3 regions of the Mesorhizobium sp. Mes31 genome follow, and region 1 is predicted to be linked to each of the others. Evidence: riboswitches for the same ligand, from Rfam matches in the RefSeq annotation. Region 1 holds a riboswitch; each other region holds the start of a gene.

Evidence for each region. A riboswitch is a leader RNA that binds a small molecule or an ion and turns the genes downstream of it on or off. The one in region 1 is predicted to bind cobalamin.
Region 2: another riboswitch for cobalamin. It lies ahead of NR193_RS02325 (aromatic ring-hydroxylating dioxygenase subunit alpha); the one in region 1 lies ahead of bluB (5,6-dimethylbenzimidazole synthase).
Region 3: another riboswitch for cobalamin. It lies ahead of NR193_RS13240 (CbtB domain-containing protein); the one in region 1 lies ahead of bluB (5,6-dimethylbenzimidazole synthase).

The regions. Positions count from the first base shown of each region.
Region 1 is NZ_JALJRL010000002.1:55,630-61,341, forward strand. It holds gene aroC (chorismate synthase) at 1-617, shown strand, start outside; gene ribB (3,4-dihydroxy-2-butanone-4-phosphate synthase) at 697-1,797, shown strand; gene NR193_RS02960 (hypothetical protein) at 2,002-2,985, shown strand; partial or broken gene bluB (5,6-dimethylbenzimidazole synthase) at 3,108-3,782, opposite strand; cobalamin riboswitch at 3,785-3,966, opposite strand; gene NR193_RS02970 (histone deacetylase family protein) at 4,087-5,013, shown strand; gene NR193_RS02975 (exodeoxyribonuclease VII small subunit) at 5,017-5,268, shown strand; gene NR193_RS02980 (DUF2277 domain-containing protein) at 5,380-5,646, shown strand; gene NR193_RS02985 (pirin family protein) at 5,687-5,712, shown strand, end outside.
Region 2 is NZ_JALJRL010000001.1:514,361-520,072, reverse strand. It holds gene NR193_RS02340 (serine kinase) at 1-746, opposite strand, end outside; gene NR193_RS02335 (PqqD family protein) at 788-1,216, opposite strand; gene NR193_RS02330 (hybrid-cluster NAD(P)-dependent oxidoreductase) at 1,370-2,470, opposite strand; gene NR193_RS02325 (aromatic ring-hydroxylating dioxygenase subunit alpha) at 2,548-3,795, opposite strand; cobalamin riboswitch at 3,910-4,113, opposite strand; gene NR193_RS02320 (DUF680 domain-containing protein) at 4,626-4,826, shown strand; gene NR193_RS02315 (DUF680 domain-containing protein) at 4,898-5,104, shown strand; gene NR193_RS02310 (DUF680 domain-containing protein) at 5,176-5,379, shown strand; gene NR193_RS02305 (DUF680 domain-containing protein) at 5,444-5,680, shown strand.
Region 3 is NZ_JALJRL010000006.1:294,337-300,048, reverse strand. It holds gene cobU (bifunctional adenosylcobinamide kinase/adenosylcobinamide-phosphate guanylyltransferase) at 1-185, opposite strand, end outside; gene NR193_RS13245 (CbtA family protein) at 178-981, opposite strand; gene NR193_RS13240 (CbtB domain-containing protein) at 997-1,176, opposite strand; cobalamin riboswitch at 1,212-1,408, opposite strand; gene NR193_RS13235 (aromatic ring-hydroxylating dioxygenase subunit alpha) at 1,547-2,722, shown strand; gene NR193_RS13230 (MFS transporter) at 2,862-4,061, opposite strand; gene NR193_RS13225 (heparan-alpha-glucosaminide N-acetyltransferase) at 4,297-5,295, shown strand; gene NR193_RS13220 (isoprenylcysteine carboxylmethyltransferase family protein) at 5,292-5,712, shown strand, end outside.

The DNA of each region.
Region 1 (5,712 bases):
CGATCGACCGCGCCAACTGGAACTGGAATTTCATCGGCGACACGGAAAATCCATTCTTCACCCCGGATCCGGCTTCCGTTCCCGTCTTCACGCAGTATCTCGACGGCATCCGCAAGGCCGGCTCCTCGGTCGGCGCCGTGATAGAGATCGTTGCGGACGGCGTCCCGGCAGGCCTCGGCGCGCCGATCTATGCCAAGCTCGACCAGGACATCGCATCCGGGCTGATGTCGATCAACGCGGTCAAGGGGGTCGAGATCGGCAACGGCTTCGAGGCAGCCCGCATCACCGGCGAGCAGAATGCCGACGAGATGCGCATGGGCAATGACGGCAGGCCGGTGTTCCTGTCCAACAATGCCGGCGGCATCCTTGGTGGCATTTCGACCGGTCAGGCGATCATCGCCCGTTTCGCCGTCAAGCCGACGTCCTCTATCCTGACGCCGCGAAAGTCGATCGACAAGGACGGCAACGACGTCGAGATCATGACCAAGGGTCGCCACGACCCATGCGTTGGCATCCGCGCGGTGCCGATCGGTGAGGCGATGGTTGCGTGCGCCATTGCCGATCATTATCTGCGTCATCGCGGACAGACGGGTAAGGGAATAGGCAGTAGGGAATAGGCAGTAGGCCACCCGATACAGCCCTTTCTTTTCCCAACTGCCTTACTGCCTTATTCCCTGCGAGCGAAGCGAGCCGCCCATGCCTTACGACCAGAAGAAGATCGTCGAAGCCCTGCGTGCTTTCGAGCGCGGCGAGATCGTTGTCGTCATGGACGATGACGGGCGCGAGAACGAGGGCGACCTGATCGTCGCCGCCGTCCATTGCACGCCGGAAAAGATGGCGTTCATCGTCCGCCACACCTCCGGCATCGTCTGCACGCCGATGCCGCGCGAGGAGGCCAAGCGCCTCAACTTGCAGCCGATGGTTGCCGACAATGATTCGGCGCACACCACCGCCTTCACCGTCAGTGTCGATTTCAAGCACGGCACCACGACCGGCATTTCGGCCGAGGACCGCACCCTGACCGTTCGCAACCTCGCCAACGGCAATGTTGGTGGTTCGGATTTCGTCCGTCCCGGCCATATCTTTCCGCTGATCGCGCGCGAGGGTGGCGTGCTGATGCGCTCCGGCCATACCGAGGCTGCGGTCGACCTGTGCAAGCTCGCCGGCCTGCCGCCCGTCGGGGTGATCTCGGAATTGGTGAACGACGACGGCACGGTCAAGCGCGGCCCGCAGGTTGCCGCTTTTGCCGAGCAGCACGGTCTCAAGCAGGTTTCGGTTGCCGACCTCATCGCTTACCGGCAGCGCAAGGAAACGCTGGTCGAACGCGTCGCCTGTTCGGATATTGAAACGCCGGGCGGCAAGGCGCAGGTCTTCACCTACACGCTGCCGTGGGATTCCATGCACCACGTCGCCATCGTCTTCGGCGACATCCGCGATGGCGAGGATGTCCCGGTGCGCCTGCATTCCGAGGATGTGGTGACCGACGTCTTCGGCACCAGCCATCGGCTCGACGGCATCATGAAAACGATGGGCGATCGCAGGCGCGGCGTCATTGTCTACTTGCGTGAGGGCTCGGTCGGCGTCGCCCATCAGGAACGCAAGCGTCCCGCCTCTGGCGACCGGGAGGATCACGATGAGGCGCGCCGCCGCGAGAACGAATGGCGCGAGATCGGGCTCGGAGCACAGATCCTGAAGGATCTCGGCATTTCCTCGATCAACCTGATCGCCTCGCGCGAACGCCACTATGTCGGCCTCGAAGGCTTTGGCATCCACATCGCCAAGACCGAGATTCTCTGAAAGTCAGTCGCAGAGGGTAGCGCCCCCTGAAGCGACGTCGAAAATGGCGGTAGCGGCCTTCAAGCAGTTGCTCGAGGGCCTGCTCAAAAGGCCGGGTTCGCAACCTGGCTGAAGGCACCATTGGCGGCTTGGCACTGCTATTGCAATTGACAATAGCCGGGTTGAGCGCATCCTCTCCCACCATCTCTGAGGGGAGATTCGGGCATGTGGGATTTCGATATCGGCAGGTCGGTGTCCATCATGATGCGGACCTGGCCCTTCATTGTCTTTCGCATGATCGTCTATTTCGGCATCACGCTGGCCTATATCGTGGCGACCGGCACCGGGGCCTCCGTCGGCTATGGCGTCGGCCATATCTCCACCGATCCCGACGGGCCGTTGTCGTTTGCCTTGTGGGGCGGCGTGGTCGGTTTCGGCGTCGTTTCGATCGCCGTCTACTGGATCCGTGAATACATCCTCTACGTCGTCAAGGCCGGCCATGTCGCCGTCATGGTGCATCTGATCGACGGCCGCGACATTCCCGACGGCCAGGACCAGATCGCCTATGCCCGGCAAGTCGTCACCCAGCGTTTCGCCGAGGCAAACATCCTTTTCGTCGTCGACCAGCTGGTCAAGGGCGCCATCCGCGCCATCACCGGCCTGCTCGGCGGCATCGCCGCCTTCCTGCCGATCCCGGGTTTGAGCGGCCTGGTCTCCTTCATCAACACGGTGATCCGCCTGTCGCTGACCTATGTCGACGAGATCATCCTCGGCTACAACATCCGCATCAATTCCGCCTCGCCCTTCGAGACGGCGCGGCAAGGCGTCGTGCTCTACGCCCAGAACGGCAAGATCATGGTCAAGAACGCCGTCTGGCTGGCGGTCATCATGTGGGGCGTGTCCTTCGTCATCTTCTTGGCTATGCTGGCCCCTGCCGCCGCCATTCTCTTCATGATGCCTGGGCAACTCGCCGGCTGGGCCTTCGCGCTCGCCATCGTCTTCGCCTGGGCCTTCAAGGCAGCCTTCATCGAACCCTTCGCCATCGCCTGCCTGATGCAGGTCTACTTCAAGGCCATCGCCGGCCAGGTGCCCGACCCCGACTGGGACGCCCGGCTGGCCGAGGCATCGTCGAAGTTCAGGGAGCTCAAGGACAAGGCGCTGGCTTCCTTCGGCGGCTCGCGCTGGGGCACGGCTGGCGCGACACGCTGATCAGCGGGGCCCGCGATCGCCGCCGTGGCATCGACGGTATTGAGGCGCTCCACGGTCGATTTGAGCGGCGCCTCACCTTGCCCGGAAAACGTCTCGCTCATGATCAGCTCGGGCAGCGGCAGCCGGCGACCCCAGCCATGCGTTTCGAGGTCCGGTTTTGGCGCGAACTCGGAAACGCGGCCGACGCAGAGATAGGCGACAGGCGTCACATGCTCGGGAATGGACAGCAGGCTTTTCAGCGCTTGCGCCTCGATGATGCTGACCCAGCCGACGCCAACGCCTTCGGCGCGCGCCGCCAGCCAGAAATTCTGCACCGCGCAGACCGTGCTGTAGAGATCCATCTCCGGATTGTGCCAGCGTCCCAGCGGTGAATCCTTCGAGCGCTCGCGGTCGCAGGTGATGCAGATGTTGAGTGCGCTTTCGCAAATGCCTTCCAGCTTGAGCTTGCGGTAGAGCGCCTGCCGTTCTGCCTCGATGGCCGGCAGTTCCTGCTCGCGCGCTGCCAGGAACAGGTCGCGCACCTTTTCGCGTCGTCCGGCATCGCGGATGAGGATGAAATTCCATGGCTGCATGAAGCCGACCGACGGCGCGTGATGGGCGGCAAGCAACAGCCGCGCCAGCACCTCATCGTCGAGCGCGGTCGGCAGGAAATGGCTGCGCACGTCCCGCCGCGTGAACATGGCGCGATAAACCGCATCGCGCGCCAACTGATCAAATCCGTCGCCAACAGGAGCGGTCATGGTTTCCGGCATCGCTTGTCCCCTTGCGATTGCAATCAATGCCAGCCGCCTGACCATGCGGATGACGATGCCTGCCAGGCCGGTCTTCTGGCTTGGGATCAACCCACGTCCGGCGCCTTCCCGTCCATCGACAGTGGCATTTACCGGCGCGGTCCCCCTCACAGCGTTGGGCACGCCACGGAGTTCAACCGTGTTCCCGATTCTCCCGCTTGCGGCGGGCACCAGGCAGTGCGGCGACCTTACGCCGAAGCGCCGGCGACGCCAATGCCCACGGCGACACGAATGGACGCAGGCGTGATTTTCCCCAGCCATCAGCCGCCTGCTCATGGCCTTTGTCGATCGGGGCCACTAGATTAGGACGATGGTTACCCGTCTCTACACCCATCCGATCTTCCTCGAGCACATCACGCCGCCCGGCCATCCCGAGCGGCCGGACCGCTTGCGCGCCATCGAGCGCGTGCTCGACGATGAGGCATTTGCCGCGCTCGACCGCGTCAAGGCGCCGGAAGGCGACGAGGCGACCATCCTCTACGCGCATCCCGCTGATTTCGTCGCCCGCGTCCGCGCCGCCATTCCCGACGAGGGCATCGCCCGCATCGACGCCGACACCACCGCCAGCCCGAAGAGCTGGCAGGCGGCGATCACGGCGATCGGCGCCGCCAACGCTGCCGTCGACGACGTCTTCACGGGCCGCGCCGACAACGCCTTCGTCGCCGCCCGGCCGCCCGGCCACCATGCCGAAAAGAACACCGCGATGGGCTTCTGCCTCTTCAACACCGCCGCGATCGCGGCGCGCTATGCGCAGAAGAAGCATGGCGTCGAGCGCGTCGCCGTCGTCGACTGGGACGTGCACCACGGCAACGGCACGCAGGATATTTTCTGGGACGATCCGTCGGTGCTCTATTGCTCGACGCATCAGATGCCGCTCTATCCCGGCACCGGGGCAAAGGGTGAAACCGGCGCCGGCAACATCGTCAACGCGCCGCTGGCGCCGCAGACCGGCAGCGAGGTCTTTCGCGATGCCTTCCTGTCGCGCGTTTTGCCGGCGCTGGACAATTTCGCTCCCGACCTGATCATCATTTCAGCCGGTTTCGACGCGCATCACCGCGATCCGCTGGCCGAGATCAATCTGACCGAGGACGATTTCGACTGGGCGACGGGACAACTGATGCAGCGCGCTACACGCCACAGCGGCAACCGGCTCGTCAGCCTGCTCGAGGGCGGATACGATCTGCAGGGACTGGCATTTTCGGTCGCCGCCCATGTCGGGCGACTGATGAAAGGATGAATGATGGCTGGTGAGACCAACGAAGACGTCAAGGCGATGAGCTTCGAACAGGCACTCGACGCGCTGGAAAAGATCGTCGATGATCTGGAGCGTGGCGACGTGCCGCTCGACCAGTCGATCAGGATCTACGAGCGCGGCGAGGCACTGAAGGCGCATTGCGACCGGCTGCTGAAGGCCGCCGAGGACAAGGTCGAGAAGATCCGGCTGTCGCGCGACGGCAAGCCGGTTGGAACGGAGCCGCTCGACGCGGACTGAGGCGCGGCCCGAACGATGGTCTTGCCTCACCGGTTTTTGGACACGATCATGATCGAGGATGGGCCGCGTCCCGATTGAAACGGCTCCAGGACAAGAGGAGGTTCGGAAACGATGTGCAGAAACATCAAGACCCTGTTCAACTTTGATCCGCCGGCAACCAACGACGAGGTCCGCGACGCGGCACTTCAGTTCGTTCGCAAGCTGAGCGGAACGACGCGGCCTTCGAAGCAGAACCAGCATGCATTCGACCACGCTGTCGATGCGATTGCCGCGTCAGCGCGCGAACTGCTCGATTCTCTCGAGACCCATCAGCATCCTCGCAATCGCGAAGAGGTGGCGGCCAAATTACGGGCCAAGGCGGCGATCCGGTTTGCCTGAGGCGTCCAATGCGGTCGTTGACCGCCGACAAGGAGATCTCGTGAGCTTCTTTCCCGGAAACGACCC
Region 2 (5,712 bases), on a different contig from region 1:
TTGCCCTGCCAGTTGAGCGGAACATTGGCCGGCACCCGGCGCTTCAGCCCGAGTCGCGCAAACCCTTGGGGATCCTGTTTCAACGTTGAAAACAGCGGACGGGCCGTCACGCCGTTGGAGAGGTCGATCAGCACATAGTCGTCACCGACGCTGTCCAGCCCGTTGAGGAGGCCGGCAGCGACGGTCCCGGATTTTCCGGCGCCGCCCGCACCGGCAAGCAGAATGCCCTTGCCGTTGGCGCCAAGGGTGCCGGCATGGGTCAGCCGCATGCCGCGTGCCGCATACTCCCAGTGCAGGAAGGCGCGCAGTGGCGCGCCAGGTTCCCAGGGCGGAAAGGCGTCGGCCGAGCCCATCAACTGCACGCCAACGCGACGTTGCGGATCGTAGAACTGCCAGAAATCGAGATCGTGAAAATGGTGGCCGCGCAACCCGGCCTTGGCGAGGCGCTTGGCAAAGCCGTGTTCGGTGAAGTGCGCATCGCCCCATTGTGCCGGCTCAGGGATGCCGTGGATGCCTGGGTGAGCAATAAAAATGCGGCAACGGGCGCTTTCCGGTTGATCACCCCTGGTCTCGACAAAAGCATGGCCGAGCGCATCCGCCAGCACCCCGGGACCGAGATGCGCGTTCAGTTCCAGCCACGGCAGGCGGATCGTTCGCGTGACCGGATAGGACGCGGACGCGCCTTCGGCGGCGGCGATGACATAGCGGGCGTAGTCCGGCAAGGTTTCGAGGGTAACGCGCGACATGGCCAGGTCCAGCGCCCCTCTATCGCGGATGCGACGGATCGTCAGGATGCCTGCTTGACCGCCGGCCAACCCAGCGGTTCCTCGACTTCATGGATGGGATCCACGATGATGAGGTCGGCCAGATCGTCGTGAACACTCACGTTGAGCGGCTCGCTCGTGGCCGCAAGCTCGGCAAGCAGGCCGCCCGGCAGCGGCTGCGCCGGCGCGTCGGAACGCGTCAGGAGCCGCATCTCGACCAATTGCGATACGAAGCCGTCGAGTTCAGCCGGGCCTATTGTCGAGGCACCTGCGGTCAGCCCGATCAGGGCCTGGGCATCGACGCCGGACGAGAGCGCCTGCCAGATCCTGCTGCCTGAATCGGAAAAACCGAAATATTTCCCGCTTGAAAGATCGAGCACGACGGCTTCGCCGTCGAAGGACTCAAAGACCACGTCCTTGCTCGCAATCTTGTAGACATCGGCATGGCGCATCGTTCTTGGTCCCCGCAGCTTGCGCGACCAATCACCGGTCGGCGTGGTTGCTCCCCAACAACGCCTGTAAACACTCGGTTCTTCCTTGGCAAGCCAACGGGCGCCGGCGAGGCGTCGACCATTTTTGGGGAGCAGTCCGGCTCTCCGAGTGGATCACGCCTCGATTTCGAGCGCCGAAAGCGGCTTGGAGCAGCAGGCGAGGATAAAACCGTCGTCGATCTCATGATCGAGGATACCGCCATTGTGGCTCATCTCGACGGTGCCCGCGACCTTCTTCACCTTGCAGGTTCCGCACAGGCCGAACTCGCAGGCGGCGGGGATACGCACGCCCGAAGCCCGCGCCGTCTGCAGTACGGTCTGGCCGGCGACGCATTCGGCATCGACATCCGAAAGCGAGAAGCGGATCGGCGTGGCGGCTTCGACGGGAACCGCGGCGCCGTCGCGCGCCTGCGCTGCGAACGGCGCCGGGATCTCCTCCACGACAGGCGCCGCAAAGCTCTCCTGATGGTATTTCGTCATGTCGAAGCCGGCGGCCTCCAGCATGCCGCGCACGGCGCGCATGAAGGGATCGGGACCGCAGCAGAAGATTTCGCGCTCGCGGAAATCAGGCGCCAGCAACGGCAGCCGGATCGCGTCGATGCGGCCCATATGGCCGAACCAGCCCTCGCGGCTCGACCGCTCCTCGATCATGAAGCCGAGCGACAGGCCAGGCATGCGGCTGCCGAGCAGTTCGAGCTCCTTGCGGAAAATGATCTCTTCCGGGCGGCGCGCGCAGTTGACGAAGCCGACATCGGTCCATGGCGCGCAGTCGTTGAGCCAGCGCAGCATCGACATCATCGGCGTCACGCCGGAGCCGGCCGAAATGAACAGGTATTTGGCCGCCGGGTGGCTGTGCAGCGAGAAGTCGCCGGCCGGCCCATAGGCTTTGACATGGGTGCCGGGCGCCAGATGATCGAACATCCAGCGTGTGCCGATGCTGCCCGCTTGTGCCTTCACCGTCACCGCGATCGAGAACGGCCGCGACGGCGAGGATGACAGCGTGTAGGTGCGCATCAGCGGCCCCTCGGCGGTCGGCAGCTCCAACGTCACGAACTGGCCAGGCTTGTAGCGGAACCAGGTCTGGTTGTCGGAGCGGAAGGTGAAGGTCTTAACGTCAGGGGCCTCGTCGGCGACGCCGATCACTTCCAGCACCTGGAGCCTGTCGTTCCAGGGCGCCATCTCGTCGAGATGGCGATAGAGGCCAAGATCCGTCATCGCGTTCATCCTCTTGTCCCTTTTGTTCCGCACATGTCGTGAACCCAAAACCGCCGCGCACTTTTGGGCGCCATGCGTTAGGCGACGCTGCGCAGGGCCGGTTTGCCGTCTCCGGCCAGGCGTGGGCCGATGAAGCGTGCGTACCAGTCGACGAACTGGATCACGCCGCCCTCATGCAGCTCCGAATAGGGGCCCGGTTCGTAGGCCGGCGACAGGATGCCGAAGGCGTTTTCCTCGACGATGCGGCGGTCCTGGTCATTGGTCTCGGTCCACACATGGGTGAGTTCGGCGAGATCGTAGTCGACGCCTTCGACCGCATCCTTGTGCACCAGCCATTTCGTCGTCACCGCGGTTTCCGTGGCGCTGATCGGCAGCACCCGGAAGGTCACCGCATGGTCGATGAGGATGTGGTTCCACGTCGTCGGATAATGATAGTGCATCAAAGTGCCAATGCGGTCGGCGGAGACGGCTTCGGACAGGTTCTTCTTCACCGCCCGCTTGCCGGTCATCGTGTAGCTGACGGCATCGCGCAGCAGCGGCGCGCGGGTGGCGCGGTATTGCCCGGCCGGATCGATGCGAAACTTGCTCGGCAGGCCGGCCGCCTCGCATTTCGCCCAGTGCGCAAGCATTTCCGGGTCGCTGTCGGCGCCTTGCACGCCGGTCACCGTCGGTGCTTCCGGGAAGGTCTTGCACAGTTCCGGATGATTGCCGGCGCAATGGTAGCACTCGCGGTTGTTTTCCCAGACCAGCTTCCAGTTGCCCTTCTCGATGATCGTGCTCTCGAAGGCGACTTTTGCCTCGCGCAGCCGGTGCGGCAGCAGATAGGGTTCGATCATCGCCCGCATCGGCGCGAAATCCGCCGGCTCCTTGGCCAGGCAAATGAAGATGTAACCGCCGACCGTCTCGCAGGCGACCGGCTTCAGGCCGAACTGGCTCTTGTCGAAACCGTCGGCCATCTGCCTGGCGAATAGCAGCCTTCCGTCCAGCTCATAGGTCCATTGGTGATAGGGGCAGACCAGCTTGGCCGCCGTGCCCTTGTCGGAATTGCAGACACGGCTGCCGCGATGGCGGCAGGAATTGTGGAAGCCGTTGATCTTGCCTTGCTGGTCGCGGACGATGACGACCGGATAGTCACCGATCTGCACGGTGATGTAGCTGCCCGGCTTCGGCAGTTCGCAATCATGGCCGATGAACAGCCAGTCGCGATACCAGATCAGCTCCATGTCGAGCTTGAAATAGTCGGGGTCGGTGTAGAAGGGCTGCTCCAGTGAAAAGCCTTGCTTGCGGCTATTCAAGAGCCTCAGCATGTCGTTGCGCGCGTCCATGTCCTGTCCTCACAATCAAGGACTGCATCGGAGGGGAAGAGAGGAAGGATCGGACGCAAGCCGGCGATGTGCCGGACATGCACTATCCACCTCTTGACCGCCCACCGCGATCAGTCGAGTCTAGACATCTCCGGCTGGTTTCCGGGCTCTGGAGTTGTCCTTGCGGACGATCGCGACACCTTCCCAGGCTTTTGGCCCAGTGGTCTCCCGTTGCGACTTGAACTCCACCACCGTTGCGGGGGCAGCGCCGGATTCTGACCGGCTTCCCAATTCTCCGCCTCGTCGTCACGAAACGGCACCTGAGATGTCATGATCTAATCACGACGGCGATTGCGACATCGGCATGAAAGCGACATCGCATCCATGCGGCGCGACACGCATACGAAAACGCCCCGGTTGGCGATTGCGGGGCTGAAATCCGATCTGCCCGACGGCCATTTGCCGGCCGCGATCTTCCCGAATCCGGTCGCTGGCGGAGGCCAAAAACGGTTAACGGTTTCGAAAAGTGACTATTAGCTGCCTCTAAAATCGAACCGAACGGTTCGTTTCTGTTGACGGTGCGTGCAGGACGGTGTGAACGCTGGGCCCTAGACACAGTTGGTGATCGGAACGCCAGTTTCATCTAACTAACTGATATAAAATGTAAAAATACCTGGTGTAGAAGGCCGTGGCACAATTTCAAGTGGCAGATTCATGGTCCACGCGAAACAACTTCGTGATTGGAAATGGCTGGATGGCCTTCCCACATCGGGGCTGTCCGAACGACGCGAATTCCTTCCAAGACACGCCGCTAGACGGACGGAAATAAGAAGACACTGGAGTACCAAAAAATGAAAAAGATTGTCCTCACTGCCGCCGCCCTTCTGGCCATCTCCGGCAGCGCCTTCGCTAATGGTAGCGATCACTACGGTTCGAATGCCCCGGCAGCCACTGCTGTCGACAGCTCGTACACCGCTTCGATCAAGAAGTCGGAACCGGCTGCTCAGACGCCTGCCCAGGGCAGCGACCGTAACCTCTTCGGCAACAACTAACAGCCGAATCCCAGGTGACGGCGGGCTTGCCCGCCGCCCTGGCGAAATCCAGAAATTCAGGAGTACTTGAAATGAAGAAGATCATCCTTGCTGCCGCCGCCGTTCTGGCCATCTCCGGCAGCGCCTTCGCCGGCAGCGACAACTTTGGCTCCAATGGCGCCAACCAGCCTGCCGCCACCTCGGTTGACAGCTCGTACACCGCTTCGATCAAGAAGTCGGAACCGGCTGCTCAGACGCCTGCCCAGGGCAGCGACCGTAACCTCTTCGGCAACAACTAACAGCCGAATCCCCAGGTGACGGCGGCTTGCCCGCCGCCCTGGCGAAATCCAGAAATTCAGGAGTACTTGAAATGAAGAAGATCCTTATTGCCACCGCCGCCCTGCTTGCCATTTCCGGCAGCGCTTTTGCCGGCAGCGACAACTTTGGCTCCAACGGTGCCAACCAACCCGCCGCCGCGGTCGACAACTCGTACACGGCTTCCATCACGAAGTCGGAGCCGGCTGCCCAGGCGCCTGCCCAGGGCAGCGACCGCAACCTGTTCGGCAACAACTAACATCCGAAAGCAAGGCGGCGGGACAGCCCGCCGCCTTGAACTCGAAAATACCGGAGTATCAAAAATGAAAAAGATTGTTCTTACTGCCGCCGCTCTTCTGATTGCCGCAGGCAGCGCCTATGCCCGCAACGACAACGTTGGCGGCACCGACATCAACAAGCAGGCGACCGTCAACGTCGACACCTCGCATACGGGCTCGATCCGCAACAGCGGCTCGCCCGTCTACAAGCTGCTCAATTCGTCGGGTGACGTAGAGAAGTCAGCCCCCCAGGGCAGCGACCGGAACCTCTTCGGCCACTAGAGCCTGTTCCATCCCGATGGAATCGGGATGGG
Region 3 (5,712 bases), on a different contig from region 1:
GTCCAGCCTTCGCCGCGTCGCGACCGATGCAGCGCGATGCGTTCACGCATCTCGTCGTCATAGGCCTGCGCCGTGGCGATATAGGCCCAGGGCGAGCGCAAGGCCGTCGCCAGCGTTTCGGCGTGCGCGCTCTTGCCGGAGCGCGCACCACCGATGATGAAGGTCAGCTTGCTGCGATCAGGCAAAGCTGTCGCGCAGGCTGGTCGCGGTGCCGGTGAAGCGGCCGCGCACCACGCCGACAACCACGCCAAGCACCAGCCAGAACACCAGATTGGTCAGCGTCACCGCCACCACGAACTGGTGGTGCAGGCCCTCCGGGATCGCTGTCTCGAAGCTGTCGGGCTGTGGCGCGCCGACGATATGCGGTGCCACGATCAAGGCCACACCCAGGATCGCCAGCGGCAGCGACTTGCGGAAGGCGATCAGGCCAAGACCGGCCGCGGTCGCCGCAACCGTTGCCCACCACCAGATCTGGCGCTGGGTGAGGTCGGCCGCCGGCATGGCCGGCAGTTCCGGCGGCAGGCCGAGGCCCGGCGCCAGCGTGAACACCGCAAAGCCGGCCAGTCCCCAGAACACGCCCTGACGCCAATTGCCGATGCCTCCGGCGAATTCGGAGACCGCGACCAGGATCAGGGCGAAGCCGATTCCGGTGACGATATTGGCAAGCACACTGAAGGCGAAACGCTCGAAGCCGTCGGCCGGCGCCCAGCCTTCGTCTTCCGCCGCCGGAGCGGCTGCTTGCGCCGGCGCCGGCGCGGCGGAACTCATGGCATTCCCCGCCGGGGCGGCCATGCTCATGGCATTGGTATCCGTTGCGGCCGGTGCGGCGTGGTCATGGTGATGGCCGCCGCCGGCCTGTTCGTAGACTTCCGCCTTCAGGATCAGCGGCACGGTGGCGTAGGCCTGCATGCTGGCGAGAACGACGCCGGCCACGAGCCCTGCGATCGCCGCGATGAACACGACGTTGCGAAACAGGTTCATGATGTCAGGCCCTTGTCAGTGGCAGGGAAACGCCATCGAGTGGCGATAGTCGTGGGCAGCATTGTGGACCGCATCGATATGCGAGAAGCCGACAAAGCCCATCACGAAAATGCCGAGAAACGCAGCAAGAGCGAGCTGCATGAAGCGCGACTGCGAGGAGACGGAAGCGCCGAGAGAGACGGAAGCGGTATTCATGTCTTGTCCTTTCGCCCTCCACCCGAGGGCATCGAAGTCAGTTTCCTGTCGCCGGCAGGTCTCCTGGCTCGCGGTTCAGCGCCCTTCTCCACCTTCCCGAAGAGAATTCTTCAGTGGCATATGGAGAGGACTACCGCACACAGTTGCGGGGGCAGCCACGGCATTGGGCGAAACTCGCCCGCACCGCATTCCCTCTTGGCTCCAAAATGGAACCGACGACATCGGCGACTATAGGCAGAATCGTCGCCTCCAGCAAACCAAATTCCACCGCCAACCATTGTGAATGCGTCGTGCCACCAGGCCGTCCACCGTGCGGCAATTGACAATTTTCCTGGTCGGGTGTCGGCTGGCGCGTCAAAGGACGCCAGCCATGCAGCCCAGCCCGAGCCAGCACGATCGCTATAACGGCCTCACCCGGGCCGAACCGACGCTGCCATCGTCAGCCTATTGGGATGCGGACAGCTATCAGCGCGATCTCGAGGCGATCTGGTACAGAAGCTGGCTGCTCGTCTGCCGCGAAGCCGACCTTGCCCAACCGCTTTGCTTCCGCACCTTCCGCGTCGGCACGCAGGAAATCGTCCTGTTGCGGGACGAGACCGGCGAACTGCGCGCCTTCCACAACACCTGCCGGCATCGCGGCTCGCAGCTATGCCAGGAAAGCCAGGGGCGCCTGAAGGCGCGGCTGATCACCTGCCCCTATCATGCCTGGTCCTACTCGCTGCGCGGCGATCTTGTGCGCGTGCCGTCGAAATCGCTGCCGGACGGCTTCGACAAGGCCAACCATCCGCTCTACCGCGTCGCGCTGTCGGTGTGGCGCGGCTTCGTCTTCGTCAATTTGCAGGAGGATGCCACCACCTCGGCGCAGGCATCCTTCGATCCCGCCTCCGGCGATCTCGGCAACTGGCCGCTGGAGACACTGGTGAGCGGCCATGTGCTGCGCAAGGTGATGAACTGCAACTGGAAGATTTTCTGGGAAAACTTCAACGAATGCCTGCATTGCCCGGGCGTCCACAAGGACCTGTCGCGGCTGGTGCCAATCTATGGCCGCGGCCTGATGAGCCGGCACGACGACCCCGAATGGGGCCGCCACGCCGACAATGACGCGCCGGAGTTTTCCGGCGGCTTGCGTGTGGGCGCCGAGACATGGTCGCGCGACGGCCAGGCGCGTGGGCCGGTCTTCACCGGCCTCACCCCAAGCGAACGCGCCGCCGGCCAGACCTATGCCGCCAACCTGCCGTCAATGTTCATTGTCGGCCATGTCGACTATGTCAGGACCGTGCGGCTGGTGCCGCTTGGGCCCGAGCAGACCGAGCTTGTTGCCGAATGGTTGTTCGCGCCCGAGGCGCTCGCCGCGACCGACATCGAAAACATCATCACCTTCGGCACCCAGGTGCTGGAGGAGGATGCGGCAATCTGCGAGGTCAACCAGAAGGGCCTGCGCTCGATGCGCCACAAGTCCGGCGTGCTGATGCCCGAGGAATATGATCTGCACCGCTTCCACAACTGGGTCCGGGAACGCCACGCGGCGCGCGAGGCAACCGCCTAGTCGGCCTTCAGAATTCGCTCCGGCGAGTCATATGGAGTGGTTTTCGAGAACCGGCGCGCAGCGGGTTTTTGGGCCTGTGAGCACCGGAAGCGGAGAAAATCGCGACAGATGTCCGCCGGAGTAGAATTATCAAGGTCGACTAAAGCGACTTCGGCAGATACCGCCAGGTCACAAAGCCGCAAACCGCCGCCAGCAGGCCGAGCGTGACGAATACCGAGCCCAGCCCGAAGAAAGCCAGCACCACCGAATAGACCAGCGGCGGCGTCAGTTCGGAAAAATCGAGATAGGTGCGGTAGACCGCCGCCATCTGCGCCCGCTCGTAGGAGCGCACCGAGCGCATGAAGGCGGTCGAGCCCAGCGCGTCGAGTGCAATGGTGAAGAAAGCGCCGCACAGCAGGAAGGCACCGGTGAGCAGCGGCGCGGTTTCGCCCACCGCGCCCGCCGCCATGAGCATCGCCGACATGGCGAAATAGGCAAATGTCATGGTCCTGCGGCCGCCAAAGCGTTTTCCCGCCTTGCCCCAGAAGATGGCCATGAACAACAGTGCATTGCCGGCAGAAACCAAGAGGCCTCCGGCCAGCTTGCCCTCGCCGGTGATCACCATGAACAGCGGCCCATAAACGAAGAACGTCGTCCAGAAGCAGGAACGGCCGAAGGCGATCAGCCATGCCAGCCTCAACCTTGGTTGCGCGACGAAGCGGCCGATATTGGCGAGTGGGTTGGCGGGCCGGGTCTTGCCCGGGCGGATCGAGGGGTTGTCGCCAAGCCGGTAGGTCCAGAACAGCGCCAGCAAGGCAAGAGCGAACACGGCCACGGCACCATGCGCGGCATAGATGCCGAAGCGCGTGTAGAGGAAGATGCCGAGCGTCGGCCCGCCCGTCCAGGCGAACATCGACCACGCCATGCGCAGCGATTCGGCCTGCATGAAGTCGGTCTTGCGGATGTGGTCCATGATGTAGAGGTTGAGCGTGATCGACAGCGCGCTGGCGCCCATGACGCGGCACAGCATGCCGGCCAGTTGCCCGGCAAGCGTGTGCGTGACGAAGAACAGCGAGCCGATGGCCAGCAGGCACGCACCGGCGGTGTAGACCCAGCGTCGGGCAAAGCGGCGGATCAGCATCGGCATGAATAAGGTCACCGACAGGCCAAGCAGCGCCACGATGGTGTAGAGGATCGAGACGATCTGCTCGTTGTGGAGGATCTCGTAGGCCTGAATCGGGATGACGCTCGAGACCGTTGCGCGGGCGAAGGATTCGACGGCATAGAGCGAGGCGAAGGTACGCGCATCCGCGGCCTTGAGGGCCGGAAGCCAGATCGGATGGCGCACATGGGTGGACATTGCTTCCCCAAAGCAGAATCGCGGCGTCAAATCTGCCGCTGCGGTCCATCTCCCGGTAACAGGAAACCGACGCCTTCCCGGTAAAATGCGAAATCGGTCAAAGGCTTTCCGGCACTGGCCCAAAGCCGCGCCTGATCCAGCGTCCACTGCGCCGTCCATACCGAAGCTCCCGACCTTCTTTTGTCCGGTGCAACCGTGATAGTCGTCTTGCGGGGCTGAATCAGATCGCGAGACCATGACCATCCACACGCCGACCGCACCCGTTCAGGATCAACCGAAGCGCATCGTCGCCATCGACGTCGTGCGCGGCATCGCGCTCATCGCCATGGCGAGCTACCATTTCACCTGGGATCTTGAATTCTTCGGCTACACCGATCCTGGCCTGACCGCCTTCGGCTGGTGGAAGATCTACGCGCGCTGCATCGCCTCGACCTTCCTGTTCCTGGTCGGTGTCAGCCTGTACCTCGCCCATGGCCGGCGGATCCGCTGGAACGGCTTCTGGAAGCGTTTCGCCATGGTCGCCGGAGCGGCGGTCGCCATTTCGGTCGTCACCCGCATCGCCACGCCGGACGGCTTCATCTTCTTCGGCATCCTGCACGAAATTGCACTTGCAAGCCTGCTTGGCCTGCTGTTCCTTCGGCTGCCGGCGCTGCTGACGCTTGTCGTTGCCGCGCTCGTCATCGCGGCGCCCGTCTATCTGCGCCTCGAGGCCTTCGACCATCCGTGGCTGTGGTGGGTGGGCCTCTCGGCAACCAGCCCGCGCTCCAATGACTACGTTCCGCTGTTCCCATGGTTCGGCGCCGTGCTCCTCGGCATCGCCGCGGCGAAACTCGCCTCCGCCTCCGGTGTACGGGCGCGGCTGGCAAGCCTCACGCCGGGTCGCTGGGCCAATCCGCTGGTCTTCATCGGCCGGCACAGCCTGGCCTTCTATCTGATCCACCAGCCGCTGCTGATCGGCTCTGTCTGGCTGTTTTCGCAAGTGATGCCGGCCAAGGTCGAAACCCCGCAGGTGAATTTCCTGAAGACCTGCCAGTTGTCGTGCGAGCAGTCGCGCGACACCGAATTCTGTTCGAGCTATTGTGTTTGCATGCTCGATACGCTCGAGGGCGAGGCCTCCCTTGATCGGCTCTACAACAACGACCAGACTGCGGACTGGAAAGCGCATCTGTCCGATCTTGCCGGAATGTGCACCGCCAAGACCGAAGACAAGATGACGGAGGGAGGGGCACAATGACCGACAGCCAACCGAAGCCTGGGCTGATCCCTTGGCCGCCGGTGATCTACGCCGCGGCAATCGCCGTCAGCGTCATTCTCGGCATGCTCTATCCCCTGCCCTGGATCGGCGACCTGCTCGGCGACATCCTGTTCGCCGCCGGCTGGGTGGCGCTGTTCGGCGCCGCCGCCCTTTGGGTCACCGCGATCCGCACCATGATGCGGGCCAAGACCACGCTCAGCCCCACCGCCTTGCCGGATCATCTGGTCACATCAGGCCCGTTCGGCATCACCCGCAACCCGATCTATCTCGCGCTGACGCTGATGCTGATCGGCGTCGCCTTCGTCTCCGGGATCGCCTGGTTCTTCCTGTTTGCCTTCATCGCTGCTTTCGCTACGCAGAAGGTCGCGATCGAAGGGGAGGAAAAGATCCTGGCGG